One region of the Bacillus sp. ISL-35 genome, then DNA from elsewhere that is predicted to be linked to it. Evidence: a T-box and tRNA genes for the amino acid it is inferred to sense, from the RefSeq annotation. Region 1 holds a T-box; the other holds one or more tRNA genes.
The links. A T-box is a leader RNA that pairs with one kind of tRNA and senses whether it is charged. The one in region 1 lies ahead of J7E38_RS22025 (valine--tRNA ligase), so its partner is inferred to be a tRNA-Val.
Positions count from the first base shown of each region.

Region 2: it has a tRNA-Val gene. The T-box ahead of J7E38_RS22025 (valine--tRNA ligase) is inferred to sense a tRNA for this amino acid. The anticodon was not compared.

Region 1 is NZ_JAGGQK010000024.1:374-8,376, forward strand. Features, by position in the region: gene spoVID (stage VI sporulation protein D) at 11-1,171, shown strand; gene ysxE (spore coat protein YsxE) at 1,334-2,371, shown strand; gene J7E38_RS22020 (hypothetical protein) at 2,390-2,584, opposite strand; T-box leader at 2,765-3,008, shown strand; gene J7E38_RS22025 (valine--tRNA ligase) at 3,067-5,706, shown strand; gene J7E38_RS22030 (bifunctional folylpolyglutamate synthase/dihydrofolate synthase) at 5,770-7,080, shown strand; gene J7E38_RS22035 (sensor domain-containing diguanylate cyclase) at 7,162-8,003, shown strand, end outside.
Region 2 is NZ_JAGGQK010000002.1:269,841-277,843, forward strand. Features, by position in the region: gene J7E38_RS04550 (TRAP transporter permease) at 1-926, shown strand, start outside; gene J7E38_RS04555 (WYL domain-containing protein) at 960-1,181, opposite strand; gene J7E38_RS04560 (NUDIX hydrolase) at 1,317-1,934, shown strand; tRNA gene J7E38_RS04565 (tRNA-Val) at 2,026-2,098, shown strand; gene J7E38_RS04570 (cupredoxin domain-containing protein) at 2,393-2,782, shown strand; gene J7E38_RS04575 (hypothetical protein) at 2,954-3,514, shown strand; gene J7E38_RS04580 (PQQ-dependent sugar dehydrogenase) at 3,581-4,984, opposite strand; gene J7E38_RS04585 (acetolactate synthase large subunit) at 5,398-6,993, shown strand; gene J7E38_RS04590 (hypothetical protein) at 7,266-7,838, opposite strand.

The DNA of each region.
Region 1 (8,003 bases):
AGGAGTCGCTTTGTCTCAGGGGAATCAATCGTGCCTGCGATTTTCACTAGAGGAGTCAGTGTGGTTTCAAAGAGGACAGGAAGTCGCGGAGCTTGTCTCGATTTCACTCGATCCGAATATAACGATCCAGGAAAATGAGCAATATGTATCCATTCGCGGATCTCTAGAGTTGACAGGGGAATATACATGCTATGAACAGCAGCAGGAGAATGATGGGGAGGAACAATTATCGGCTCTTAAGTACGTCCATTCTGTCATGGAGAGGGATGAAGGAGTGTATGAATTCCTTCACCGATTCCCGGTGGATATCACCATTCCGAAAAACCGGATTGAAAGTATCTACGACATCGATATCCAAGTAGAAGGTTTCGACTATGTTTTTCCGGAAAAGGAGCGCTTGAAGCTGAATGCGGATCTGGCGATTACTGGCCTATACGGGGAGCAGCAGCATGAAGCTGAACAGGATGCTGTTAATGAAGAAGCCGAAGAACTGGAAATCAGTTACCGTGAAGATGTTACAGAAGAGGTGGCTGATACAGCCGCAGTGTCGGACAATGACAATTCAGGAGAAGCCGTTGAACAGGACTTCCCGGATCCTCCGGCGTATTCCTTCGTTCAGCAGAATGAAACCTTGAATCATCAAGAAGAAGATTCCTATGAAGAAGAATTGTATGCACCGTTCAGGGCTGAAGCGAAGAAAACAGCTGCAGCGGAAGAGGCATCACAACCGGAACCGCAGGCTCAAAGAGAGCCGGAGCCAGAATATGCTTTAAGTGATTTTAGAGGCGAGCAAGAACCGGTTGCGGAGGTCGAGGTTGAACAGGAGGAAGTAGAAGTTGAGGTTGAGCAGGAGGAAGAAGTACCAGAAAGTATGCCTGCTGAAGTGGAAGAATCTCCTGAAAGCTCGTCTTCTCCTTTGCTGAAAAAGAAAAAACCGAATATGAAAAAGGGCATTTCAATTGCCGAATTTTTAGCGCGTAAGGAAGAGGAATCCGAAGTTGCCAAAATAAGAGTGTGCATCGTCCAGCAAGGCGATTCGCTTCAATCAATATCGGAACGCTACGATGTGCCGGTACAGCAGCTTTTGAGAGTAAATCATTTAAGCATCGACCATGAAGTACATGAAGGCCAGGTATTATATGTTCCCGGTGTGGCTATTCACCAATCATAATCAATGAAAAGGAGCAATGCCTTGTCCAAAAGGAAGCTAGTTGTCAGGGCTGGCTTGGCTGCTGGCTGGGGTTGTGACAGCACTAAGTATGGGCAGGTGTTTACAAGCACCTGCCCAACTCTATTCATGCATAGAAGTTCCAGAAAGTAGGCGAGTGATCCGATGGATGATCGCAATTTTTTAAAAGAAGAATCTGCTGTGTTGAAGCAATATCCAATCGAGCCCTATTTTGCGGAGGACTTTGGAAAAATAAAGAAGGTCTATACCAAATCAGGAACCTTTGCTTTGAAAAAAATCCATCCGTATGAAGGAACAGATTTTATCAAGCATATCCAGACTCTTTATCAAAAAGGCTATAACAGGATTGTTCCCGTCTATCCGGCTAACGACGGCAGATATGGGGTTTTGCATAATAATTCGCTGTATTATTTAATGCCATGGATGCCAAATGCCATCAGGGAGGATCAATCTGAAAGGCATAAACAGCTGTTCAGGGAGCTGGCAAGAATGCATACCCTGTCAGCCAAGGAGCTGGAAATCAGCCCGGAAGTGAAGCAAGAGCATTATGAACAGACATTGAAGGAATGGGAGAAAGAAGAAGAGTTCGTCAATGGTTTCCTTGAGAGCTGCGAGAACCGGGTGTATATGTCCCCGTTTGAACTAACATTCTGTCTGTATTACATCCAGATTCGGCAGGCGATGCAGTTTGCCAGACAAAAGCTGGAGGCGTGGAGTGAGAAAACGAAGGAGCAAAAGAAAACGAGGACTGTGACGCTTCATGGCAAAGTCTCGCCTGAGCACTTTCTGTTCGATGAAAGGGGATACGGTTATTTTATCAACTTTGAAAAAGCAAGGAAGGGTTCTCCGATTCAGGATTTGCTGCCGTTTCTGGCAAGGTCTTTAAAAACGCAGCCGAAGCACGGTGACGAAATCATTGACTGGATTTATGTATACCTGAAGCATTTTCCTTTCCGTGATGATGAAATGCAGTTATTCATGAGCTATCTTGCCTTTCCGTCAGGCATCATCCGGGTCGCAGAGACCTATCATCAACGCAAAAAAGAAGTGGATGAAAGGAGGTTTGTCCAAAAACTCCAGCGCCAATATTGGCTTTTGAACAATACTGGCTATGTGGTAACCAAAATGGATGATCTCGAAAAGCAGAAAGAGCAGGCAAAACAAGAGGGAGCCCAGAGCTGAAAGCGGCTCTAAGGCTCCTTAAAATATTTCAAATTTGATTGCCAAAGCGATCAGGATGAAAATTGTTAGCAGGAAGACATCAAAGGTTGACGGGAAGAAAAGGGTTCGTATTCCCTGAAATACACAAAAAGGAATGATCAGCTGTGCGCACACTGCCCTCGCCGTCCTCGCCCACCTGGGGAGTGTATACGGATTATACCTCTTTCTTTTCATAGCCATCCCTCCAAGCATGTAAGATATCCCTTTTTTATTCTATGAGGCATTGGCACAAAATGTGCTGATTATTGGCACAGTATGTGGCGTGATGTATAAAATAATGAAAAATAGGAAATGATGATTGACGTCAATCATCTTTTTTAGGTAGTATAACTAATATACAAAAACCAAAAATAAAGCAAAGCATTGACAGGGAAGAGTACATGAGAAGCCAGCTTCAAGAGAGGAAGTCCAATTGCTGGGAGGACTTCTAAGCAGGAACCATGGAAGGTCGCCCTTGAGCATCGCCTGGGAACGGGATAATCTCAGTAACAGGCGACGGTGAAGAGCCGTTATCCATATTTGAGCCAGCAGCAGGATTCTGTTTTTACGTTGCTGGGAAAAAAGGTGGTACCGCGAACATACTCCATTCGTCCTTTTATGGCGAATGGAGTTTTTTTATTTTCCAAAAGAAAAGCATTTGAATGGAGGAAAAAATGATGGAAGAGAATTTGTCGATGCCGACCAAATATGATCCGTCTTCGATTGAGCAGGGACGCTATGAATGGTGGGTCAAAGGAAAGTTTTTCGAAGCGAAAGATGATGAAACGAAGAAACCTTATACAATCGTGATTCCGCCGCCAAACGTAACCGGGAAGCTGCACCTTGGCCATGCGTGGGACACAGCGCTGCAGGATATCCTTACGCGCATGAAGCGCATGCAGGGCTACGATGTTCTTTGGCTCCCAGGAATGGACCATGCCGGAATCGCCACACAGGCAAAGGTTGACGAGAAGCTGCGCAGCCAGGGCATCAACCGCTATGAGCTTGGGCGTGAAAAGTTTTTAGAAGAAGCATGGAAATGGAAAGAAGAGTATGCGCAGCATATCCGTAAGCAATGGTCAAAGCTTGGACTTGGACTTGATTACAGCCGCGAGCGCTTCACATTGGATGAAGGCCTTTCAAAGGCTGTTAAAGAAGTTTTTGTATCTTTATACCGCAAAGGATTGATCTACCGCGGCGAATACATCATTAACTGGGACCCGGCAGCGAAAACAGCTTTATCTGATATCGAGGTTATCCACAAAGATGTTCAGGGTGCTTTCTACCATATGAGATATCCTCTTGCAGATGGCAGCGGGCATATCGAAATCGCGACAACAAGACCGGAAACAATGCTTGGGGATACTGCGGTTGCTGTCCATCCTGAAGATGACCGCTACAAGCATTTGATCGGCAAGACAGTTACCCTGCCAATCGTCGGCCGCGAGATCCCGATTGTCGGCGATGATTATGTTGACATGGAATTCGGTTCTGGAGCAGTTAAAATCACTCCAGCACATGACCCTAATGACTTTGAGATTGGCAACCGCCACAATCTTGAAAGAGTCCTTGTCATGAATGAAGATGGCTCAATGAACGCGAAAGCCGGCAAGTACCAGGGCATGGACCGTTTCGAGTGCCGCAAGCAAATCGTCAAAGACCTTCAGGAGCAAGGTGTTCTTTTCAAAATTGAAGAACACATGCACTCTGTAGGACACTCTGAGCGCAGCGGAGCAGTTGTTGAGCCATACCTGTCAACGCAATGGTTCGTTAAAATGCAGCCGCTTGCTGATGAAGCAGTAGCGCTGCAAAGCAAAGAAGAGAAAGTAAACTTTGTCCCTGAGCGCTTTGAAAATACCTATATGCGCTGGATGGAAAACATCCGCGACTGGTGTATTTCGCGTCAGCTTTGGTGGGGTCACCGCATCCCGGCCTGGTATCATAAAGAAACAGGCGAGGTATACGTTGATCACGAACCGCCGGCAGACCCAGAGAACTGGGAACAGGATAATGACGTTCTTGATACATGGTTCAGCTCAGCGCTATGGCCATTCTCGACGATGGGCTGGCCGAATGAAGAAGCAGCTGATTACAAGCGCTATTACCCGACAGCTGCACTAGTAACAGGCTACGATATTATCTTCTTCTGGGTTTCAAGGATGATTTTCCAGGGACTAGAATTCACGGATCAGAGACCATTCAAGGATGTATTGATTCACGGACTCGTTCGTGCCGAAGATGGCCGCAAGATGAGTAAATCACTTGGCAACGGAGTCGATCCGATGGATGTCATCGACCAGTATGGCGCTGACTCACTCCGCTACTTCCTGACAACAGGAAGTTCACCGGGGCAGGATCTTCGTTACAGTACCGAAAAGGTTGAAGCGACATGGAACTTTGCCAATAAAATTTGGAACGCTTCACGATTTGCATTGATGAACATGAATGGCCTGAAATATGAGGAATTCGATTTGAGCGGCGAAAAATCAGTTGCTGACAAGTGGATTTTGACAAGGCTGAATGAAACAATCGAGACTGTTACGAGACTTTCAGACCGTTATGAGTTTGGTGAGGTTGGCCGGGCTCTTTACAACTTCATCTGGGATGATTTCTGTGACTGGTATATTGAAATGGCAAAGCTGCCGCTATACGGTGAAGACGAAGCGGCCAAGAAGACGACAAGATCGATCCTTGCCTACGTTCTTGATAACACGATGCGCCTGCTTCACCCATTCATGCCATTCATTACCGAAGAAATCTGGCAGAACCTGCCTCATGAAGGGGAGTCAATCACTGTTGCAAGCTGGCCACAGGTTGATGCAGCTCTTACAGATGAGCAAGCTGCAGAAGATATGAAGCTGCTTGTTGAAGTCATCCGTTCTGTAAGGAATATCCGCTCTGAGGTGAACACGCCGCTCAGCAAAAAGGTTGATATGTTCCTGAAGGCAAAGGATGAAAAGACGTTAAGCATGCTGGAAAACAACCGCGGTTACATTGTCCGCTTCTGTAATCCAGAAAACCTGGAAATCGGGCTTGAAGTCAACGCTCCTGAAAAAGCGATGACAGCAGTCGCTACAGGTCTCGAAATCATCATGCCGCTTGAAGGCCTGATCAATATCGACGAGGAAATCGCCCGTCTTCAGAAGGAAAAAGAAAAGCTGGATAAAGAAGTCGAACGTGTCCAGAAGAAGCTTTCCAACGAAGGCTTCGTTAAAAAGGCTCCTGAAAAAGTCATTGAAGAAGAGCGCGCGAAGGAAAAAGACTACGTTGAAAAACGTGCAGCAGTAGAAGCACGCATCAATGAATTGAGAAACTAATAATTAAAACTTTGAAGACGAACCATTATTGGTTCGTCTTCATCATGAATTGAGGTGTTTTACATGTTTGAAACATATGAACAAGCAATGAAATGGATCCATGCAAGGCTGCGTCTGGGCATGAAGCCGGGATTATCAAGGATGGAATGGATGCTTGAGAGGCTGGAGCATCCTGAAAGAACGATCAAGACAATCCACGTCGGCGGAACGAATGGGAAAGGCTCTACAGTCACCTTCCTTCGTTCGATCCTGCAGACAGCAGGCTACCGTGTCGGCACCTTTACCTCTCCATATTTCGAACAATTCAATGAGCGGATCAGCATCAACGGACAGCCAATCAGTGATGATGAACTGGTTGAATTGACGAATGTGATCAAGCCGCTGGCGGACGAACTGGACCAGACAGAATTGGGCGGACCGACGGAATTCGAAGTGATCACCGCCATGTCCATCTACTATTTTGCAAAAATGTCTCCAGTTGACGTTGTCATCTATGAAGTGGGACTCGGTGGACGCTTTGATTCGACAAATGTCATCCATCCGCTGCTCTCAATCATCACCAGCATCGGGCTGGACCATACAGCAATACTGGGTGATACCTATGAACAAATCGCTTTTGAAAAAGCGGGAATCATCAAGAACGGCGTGAGTGTCATTACGGGAGTGAAACAGCCGGAAGCGCTCGAAGTAATCAAAAAAAAGGCGCAAGAAGGAAAATCACCGCTGTATGTGATGGAGAAAGACTATTCAACAAGTACCAGAGAGTCTTTGCAGCAAGGAGAGCGATTTGCCTTCTCCAGCATGTTCGGCCAATTCAATAATTTGGAGACATCCATGCTTGGCTCCCATCAGGTCGACAATGCGGCATGTGCAGTCATGGCGGCCCAGGTCCTTGCTAATTACTACTCCTTCATGATTGAAGAAACTGATATCCGGGAAGGACTCATCCATGCTTATTGGCCGGGACGTCTTGAAATCCTCAGTGAGGAACCCTATGTCCTGATTGATGGTGCGCATAATGAAGAAGGAATAAATGCACTTGCCAGTGAAATAAAATCGCGTTATGCCGATAAAAAGATTACCATCTTATTTGCAGCTCTCAAAGACAAGAAGTTTGACAAGATGATTGCAACTCTGGAAGATGCAGCGGACCATCTAGTCTTCACAACATTTGATTTTCCGCGGTCTGCGTCTGCCGAAGAGCTGATGGAGGCTGGAAATACAGATAAACTTAGCGTTGCCAGCGATTATCATGACTTCCTTCATCGCAAAATAAATGAGATCAAAAGCGATGAAATATTAATCGTGACAGGCTCTCTGTATTTTCTTTCAGAAGCAAAGCCGGTGATCGTGAATCTGCTGAAAAATAAATAAGAAAATTATGACATTGAACAAAAAGTTTGCTAAAATATTTAAAAAGTGAGACTTTTTACCCAGTCAAAAGGAGGTGGATAAATGAAGATATCCCCTATGTTCAAAAACTCTATTTGGTTTGCATGGCTGCTGGCCGTTCCAGTCGGAATCTGGGTGATATATCAAGTTTATCCACCACCGGATGTCAGCGTCTGGGAAGTCATTCCCTTTCTTGTCCTGATGGCCGTCGTGGCTTCCATGCCGATGGTCGTCAACAATACGCCCATCTTCCTGATTCAATGGGTATCACTCGCGGTATTCCTGAACTACGGAATTTTCATCGAAATGATGTTGATGCAGATTTCGGTATTGATCCTTTTGATGAGGCTGCGTGTTCAAAAAACGGATCTATACAGATTTCCATTAAACTCGTTAATGTTCTTTATCGTATCATTGGTGAGCGGTCTGCTGTTTTATGCGCTCGGTGGTCGTGAAGGGGTTGATCTGGCAAAGGATCCATACATTTATGTCCTTGGAACAGTTTATGGCATTAGCAATTACGGAGTGAACACCCTATTCTTGTTATTTTTGCAAGCGATGATTTTAAAACAGAAGGGGCCATACTTCGGAAAAGACTTTATTTGGGAAACAGTCACGACATTGATCACCTTCCCGATTGGGTTCGTTCTATATGAGCTGTATTTGAGTGAAATGGGACATTATTCGTTATTGTTCGTTGGGATTCCCTTCGCAAGTCTGTCTATCATTCTCAGTCTCTATTACTCCAGCGACAAGGTGAACCAATTTTTACAGAATGCGGCGGAAATCGGACATCAGCTGGCAGAAAGATTGAAGGCAGATGAAGTGCTTGATCTTTTCGTCAAAAAGCTGATTGAGATGCTGCCGGTAGATTATGCTTACATATTGGATGTAGTGGATGATAA
Region 2 (8,003 bases), on a different contig from region 1:
GCCTGCGGGGATTGAAGGTTGAAGAAATGCCTGACCGCAAAGAAGTTATGGCTAAAATCTATTTGCTATTGCCAATATTGGCTGTCATTGTCCTGATGGTAAGCGGAATGAGTGTTATGAGAGCCGCTCTATGGAGTATTGTTATTACCGTTGTGGTTAGTGCGATAAAGAAAGAAACCCGGATTGGTTTCAGAGATGTAATTGATGCGCTTGTCGATGGGGCACGCACGGCGTTAGGTGTTGCGGCTGCAACTGCTGCTGCAGGGATCATTGTAGGGGTAGTGACGAAAACCGGCCTTGGCCTGAAGCTCGCCAATGGATTGTTGGATCTTGCCGGAGGACATTTACTCCTGACCCTGGCGTTTACAATGGTTGCATCCCTGGTGTTAGGAATGGGGTCACCGACAACAGCAAACTATGTCATTACGTCAACCATTGCAGCACCGGCCATCATTTTGCTGGGAGTACCTGATTTATCTGCACATTTATTTGTATTCTATTTCGGGATCATCGCTGATATTACACCTCCAGTAGCGCTGGCGGCTTTTGCGGCAGCTGGTGTGTCAGGCGGTGAACCAATAAAAACAGGGGTTAACTCAGCAAAGCTGGCAATAGCGGCGTTCATCATCCCTTATATGTTCGTATTGTCTCCAGAATTGTTAATGATTGATACAACATGGTATTACTTAATCTGGGTGGTGTTTACAGCACTTGCCGGCATGATGCTTATTGGTGCAGGTATTATTGGTTTCTGGCTGAGGAAATTGTTCTGGTACGAGAGAATAATTGGAGTTGTAAGCGGCTTAATGCTGATTTATCCTGAGAAAATTACGGATATAATCGGACTTGGTTCCTTTGTTCTACTCATTGCTTTGCAAATACTGATCAAGAGAAACAATACACCTGAGCCAAGTACAGTTAGTTAATTTTAAGAAGTCCTCATTCCGGGGGCTTCTTTTTTAACTGATTTTAAGGAAGTGCCGTTTTTCTGGCATGATGGATAGGATGTTTTCAACCTTGAATAAACGTTCCTCGTTTCTAAGAAAACAAAATGCTTTAAAGTAATTCCCCCTGATCTCTTTTACAATGATCCTTCGCTGTGTGATCTGGTTATCGACTGCAAAATAAATCATTTCAACAGGCTGGTTTTCTTTTAGTGATTTTTCCAAAAGAAAATTCATGTGTATTCACTCCTTATCTTTTAATAATTATATTATACCCGAACATTTGTTCTCTATTCAATTTTTTTGGAACGTTTGTTCGTTATTTTTTTTGAAAGGTAAATGGTGGTATAATTTGGAATGGAGGTGTGAAGGATGGAGAGTGAAATGCTTAGAATTTTTGATCAACATGGGACTTGCCTGGGAACAGCACCGAGGTCCGATGTCCATAAAGCTGGCCACTGGCATGAGACATTCCATTGCTGGTTTACAGAGCGGATAAACGGGGAGGACTTTCTTTATTTTCAAGTTCGGAGTTCCGCCAAGAAGGATTATTCCGGTTTGCTGGATATCACCGCAGCAGGGCATATTCTGGCGCATGAAACTCCTCTTGATGGCTTGAGGGAAGTAAAGGAAGAACTCGGAATCGACGTGACTGTTGAAGATTTACAATCTTTAGGTACCATCAAAGATTCACTAATCAGCCCAGAATTCATTGACCGAGAGCTATGCCATGTTTTCTTGTACAAGAAACATCAGCCTATTGAAAAATTCCAGCTTCAAAAGGATGAGGTCTCAGGGATCATGGTGGCAAGCATGACCGATTTTGAAGATCTATGGTTTGCCAAATCCAATGAAATAAGGCTCAAAGGTTTCATGGTAAGTGAGGAAGGCGAAAAGAAACCAAAAGAGATGCTGGTCTCCAAAAAGGATTTTGTACCTCATGAAGATGAGTATATTAATAGGATCATCCAAAGTATAAGAAATTCATAATCCAGAAAACTTTATGGGGAAAAATTATTGACTTTATACTGAATCCAGTATATATTAATTTATGTCCTCATTAAATAGGACAACTTAGAACGATTCCTTAGCTCAGCTGGGAGAGCGCTACCTTGACAGGGTAGAGGTCGCTGGTTCGAACCCAGTAGGAATCATACTTTTGAAAAAGCCTCCATCCCTTATATAACAGGGGATGGAGGCTTTTTTTGTTTTTTTTGCTAACATTTTTTGCTCATTTAACAGACAAGTAGGCGTAATTCAATCAGCCGCTACCTTATTAAAACTTATTGCCGTTTCCGTTCAAAAATGTTCAGTTAAGAACAATACTTAACAGAGCTTTTTTATTATTAGCTACTGATATTATACCTTCTTGCTGCTTCCCGTTAATTTAGAGTGATAATTTAATTTAACTTTGAAAAAAATAAGGATTAGGAAAGGAGGGATAGCAAATGCCTGTGAAAAAGTGGGTTACAGGATTGATTTTGTTTGTAGCTATGTTCACGGTTGTGACAACTATAGGGTTACATAGTGGTTTTGCCGAATCCGTTGCTGCAACTAAACCTATGGAGAATGCTAAAATGATTGAGGTAGAGTTGAATGATGATTATTTTAATCCTAAAGTTATCAACATTCCAAACGGAATCACTACAACCTTGATATTGAGAAACAAAGGGAAGAAAGAGCATACCTTTACAGTGGAAAAGCTGGGGATTGACATCGAGCTCCAGCCAGGAAAAGAAAAAAACATTTCTGTGAAACCAGAACAGAAGGGTACTTATGAATTGATATGCCGGTATCACTTCCAGGAAGGTATGGTTGGGAAAGTAAATGTTAATTAAAAAGCAGGGACAATAATGTACTGAGTACCCAAAAAGTTAGAGTGAAATCTAACTTTTTGGGTGTCCCATCCATGCTCCTTTTTTGTTTAAAATAGTAAGAGTAGTTCCACTTCTAATAATGATAAATATAATGTACGGTAAGCCATATATCATTTAAGATGAGGTGGAAAGTTGTATTTTTTTAAGCCTATTTCTAATGAAGTGCGTTTATCTAAACTGATATTCAAAAAACGCAAAAAAACGATGAAGCTCATTTTGGGGTCTTTTTTGGCCTGTATATCAGTTATGCTACAGGCAGCTGGAGGCTTTTTGCCAGGTATAGGATTATTTTTTAGTCCGCTCGCCACTGCACCTATTTTGTTATGTTCAATGTTTTCCATTCCACTTGGAGTAATGTCTTACTTGCTGACCATTATCTTGTTATTTATTCTGCAGCCAAGTGAATTAATTGTATTCGCCTTTACAACAGGACTGTTGGGACTGGGGATAGGAGCAGCATTTTGCTTATTTAGGAAGAGATTAAGCATTATTGCGGCAGGTACAATTTTTTTAATGCTGGGAATTATCATTCTGCTATTTATCTTCGACTTTCCCGTTTTAGGACCAGTTGTTTCAGATTCCTTTTCATTTCTTACAACCGCAGGGATCTTTTTATTTGCTTTCCTTTATAGCTGGTTATGGGTTGAAATTGCATTAAACATTTTTAAAAGATTAAAAAGGTTAATAATTTAGTGTCTGCCAAATCTCTCACTATTGCCTGGCAGATAAAGCCCTCAGAAATCAGAAAGGGTTCAAGATTCAAGGAATGATTTCAAAAATTGTACCCTGGTTAAAGTCAGTCACTTTCATCGAGCCATAAACCCCCAAAAATAATCTGGTTTGGTCCAGATTCGCTCCCAAACTAACATAATAGGCAGATTCAGTTCTAAAATTGTAGTCAGTTTCAATAATACTATAATCATTTAGTTTACAGTCTGGCCTTACCCTAGTATAAGCTAATACTCCTTTAACTGAAGTGGCCGATTCATCCTTGCGGGCTAAATCCGTAAACAAAACGCTTCCCGTTAAAGCCGGTATCCCTTTTCCCATATATGGATGGACTCCTGTAAGGGCAGTGCCGCCAAACTTATCTGGTCGTGGATCTTTATGATAATAACTAGTTAATGGCTGGATCCGCCTAACTGATGTTTCAATTGCTTCATCGTAATAAACAATGGTTTTCTTATCCGAATTCGAATTAGCAGAGCAGACATTCATAATCGAAGTAGGAAAAGCACCTTCCCAGCCACGCCAGCCAAAGTTAATATACATTTCCTGAGTGGTCCTGGAGTTCATTACAAGTTCAGGGACCGGTATCGGTCTATAATGAATGAATGAAAAAATCGATTCTGCCAAATCCTGTCCGACATTACCCACATATTTAATATAATGATTGTAATTCCTTTGAAATGATATCCCTGGTATATTGCGAACTCCTTTGGCAATCACCGTTAGTATTTCCTGGATTGGTGCAGGCAGTTCAGGAAAACGAGTAACTACGAGTAGATTATTGAAAGATGTATTTTTAACTACATCAATTTCAATTATTTTACCGGCGATTTCCATATCATCCTGACTCAAATTAAATGGATCATATCCTAAACCGCCATCTCCTGTTGTTAAAACCAGTTTTCCTGTTTCAGGTGAAAAGTTTAAGCTATTGACACCATTATGATTAAAAAAGGGCCTTCTTAAGTTCAGCAATGTTCGTCTTTTTTGAGGCTGTCCATTCGTTTGAAGAATCCATTCTTCTACTGTATCTATATGATCAAATTGAACTTCTCTATTAACCCATTTTCGATTTAGGGTGTTTGGGTCACAAGGGTCAGGCATAGAAGTATCAGGAAGTGCACCTTGCCCTTGTGACCCAGCTACTGAATAATGAAGATAGAATAGACCGTTGTAATAAAACTGGGGATGAAATGCAAGCCCTAATAATCCCCGTTCATCGTATCCACCACCTTGATCACCAAGTTTAAGGACTTGCGGTCGAATATCTAAAAAAGTTTTAATGTCTCCGTTACCTATATAAAAAATTTCTCCTATTTGGGTTGCAATAAATAATCTTTCAATTGAGTCTCCCGGTAAAAGGGCTGTTTTCATAACGGTGGGTAAATTGATCTTGCTTACAACTGGACGTAAACTTACCTTAACTTTTTCCAAGTAAATATTCACCTCAGCTTATTGTTTTCTTTTATAAGAATATGGTCAGGAATCCTCTAACAGTACCAGAATAGGGTCATGGATTAGGTTAAGGCTTTTCTCAGCTATAAAGCAGCAGAACCAGGTAAGTTAAGCGCATATGAGAAATTTGTTTGGCTGGGGCTTTTCCTCATTCCATTTCATTATTTTATAAATGCAGGTGGCCTATATAAGCTTTTCTGTGAGTGAATTGAGTGTGAACCATTATGAACGAGAAATCAGAAAAAATTCATCAGCATTTTCGGTTTTCTCCGCAAAGCTGTGATGAATGACTTATATACTGCTTTTTAGTTTTTGAAAATTTATCATTTCCCCTGAATGAATCAGTTATCAAAGGAAACCATTAAATTAGTACATTTTTTTGGAGGGAAATGATGAAAACTTCTGATTTGCTTGTTCAATGTTTAGAAACAGAAGGAGTAAGGTACGTATTTGGGATATTCGGCAAGGAAGTATTAGATCTAGCAGACTCGTTGTCCAGATCAACAGAAATCCAATATGTTCCTGTTCGCCACGAGCAAGGCGCAGCATTTATGGCAGATGTATATGGAAGGGTAGCGGGGAAACCTGGAGTTTGCCTGGCTACCCTGGGCCCTGGTGCCACAAATTTATTAACAGGAGTTGCAAGTGCCACATTGGATGGGTCACCTGTTGTAGCGATAACTGGACAAGCCGGAATGGAAAGACAGCATAAACAGTCTCATCAATTTATTGATATAGTAAAAATCTTTGAACCAGCAACGAAATGGTCCGTTCAAATTAAACAATCAGACACGGTCCCAGAAATTATCCATAACGCTTTTCGAAGAGCAGCAAGTGAAAAGCCTGGAGCAGTGCTGGTAGAGTTACCAGAGAACCTGGCTTCAGAGACAATTTCCAGAAAAGCTATGCCTAAAAGAACTGCACCAAGTGTCGTCCCATCGATGGAGGAAATTAATGAAACAGAAGCAGTTCTTAAAAAGTGTCAAAAACCTTTTATCCTGATTGGAAACGGCGTAATTAGGCAAGGAGCTAGCGAAGCATTCCAAAGCTTTGCTGAACTGCTTAAAGTACCAGTGGCAAACAGCTTTATGTCCAAAGGGGTCTTACCAAAAAATCATCCTCTTAACTACTTTACCTTTGGATTCAAAGACCATGATTTAGTACCAGAGGGAATAGCGGAGGCAGACTTACTGATTGTGATAGGTTTCGATCTGATTGAAAGCCTCCCGAAAAACTGGAATAAAAACAAAGTTCCGGTTGTGCATATTCATTCTCAAGAAGCAGAGTATGATGAATATTATCCAGTTCGCAGTCAATTAACCGGTGAGTTGAATCAAATCTTTAAGCTATTAAAAAATCGGGAAATTGTTTCTAAAGAATGGGTCCCCGCCAATAGTCTTAAAGAGAGGATTTTGCAAGAAAGTCAAGTCTCCTGGAATGAAGAAACGATAAGTAAACAGCCACTAACGACCAGAAATATTCTCCATATAATCGAAAAGCACACTGACGAAAACACCATCATATTATCTGATGTTGGCGAACACAAAATGAAAATAGCACGTCACTTCCAACCTGATAGGCCAGGGCAATTAATCATTTCAAATGGACTTGCATCCATGGGAATCGCGTTGCCAGGATCAATAGGGGCAAAATTGGCTGCGCCAAATAAAAATGTAATATGTATAACAGGAGACGGAGGACTCCTGATGAACGTGGCGGAAATCGAAACAGCAAAAAGATTAGGGTTAGCTTTTGTGATCATTTGTCTGAATGATTCGATGCTGAAGATTGAAAAACAGATGATGGAAAAGCAGTTTGGCCACAGTTATGGTGTGAATTTCAGCAATCCAAATTTTGTTCAACTGGCAGGTAGCTTTGGGGTCAAGGGTGTTAGGGTGAATAACCTTATTGAGCTTGACAATCTTCTTGCACATGAAATTTCTTCCCAGGAAGGAATTGTATTAATTGATGTACCAATCAGTGAGTAAGGCATTAAGGGTTATTAAGGATACGGACCGGGCTTATTGAATAGGATTAAGTCAAGCTCTAGAACTGCTGGATCGGCTGCTTTTGCGAAAAATATTCTTTCAATATTGATTAGGTCATGAATAAATAAGCGCTTGGGTGGTCCCTGAGCGCACTTTCTTATATATAAAATGCTGAGATTAACGGGCGACAATCTTAGTATCCGTTTTGCAGGGTTTTGTGAATCAATATCTATGTAATGGAAAACTAACTGGCTTGGCGTTTTAGTTTCATTTCACGGATGCTTCATGTGATGAGGTGGATCCTGTGCAGGCTGAAGATCGGCAACCCATTGGAATCCTAATAGACTGCCTGATAACAGATAAACTGCGAGCAAAACAAAAAAGATTGCTGGTTTGATAATATCCTTTAATGAATTAATCGTTGAGGAATTAGCTAGCAGGATTTTAAAAAGGAATAAAGCAGAAAGTGTAATCGTTAAAAAAATATTAATCATGATATGTGACTTTTCAGGTAAAAGCATTTCACCTAGCATAGCCCCCATCATGCCGCCCATAATACCGGACATAAGTCCCTCGATTGAGGAGATAGTATTGAAAAAAACTCCTAAAATGCACCCACTGGCAGCTCCAATCAACATTGAAAGTACAGTGGAAATAAAAAGGTCGCCACGATAAACAGTTCCAAGCAGAATGCCGGATGTTAACCCTATATTCATTCCTATGTACATTGAGATAATCATCCCGCTCATGCCAGACAACCTCACCCTGTTGCGGCGAATCAATATAATGGATACAAGTAAAGCAGCTGAAAGAGTGAAAAATACAAAAGCATTGAAAATGAACATGGACTGTCCTCCTTTTCACCATCATATGAGATAGGAGGTAAGACCATGCAGATTTATCGACAGTCTTAAAGGAAAATCATTGAGATTGATCTAAGTACATAAAGCTAATCGAAATAAAGCTGAACAAGCCTTTAGTTTATATCCTTGAACTAACTGTAGGAAAAT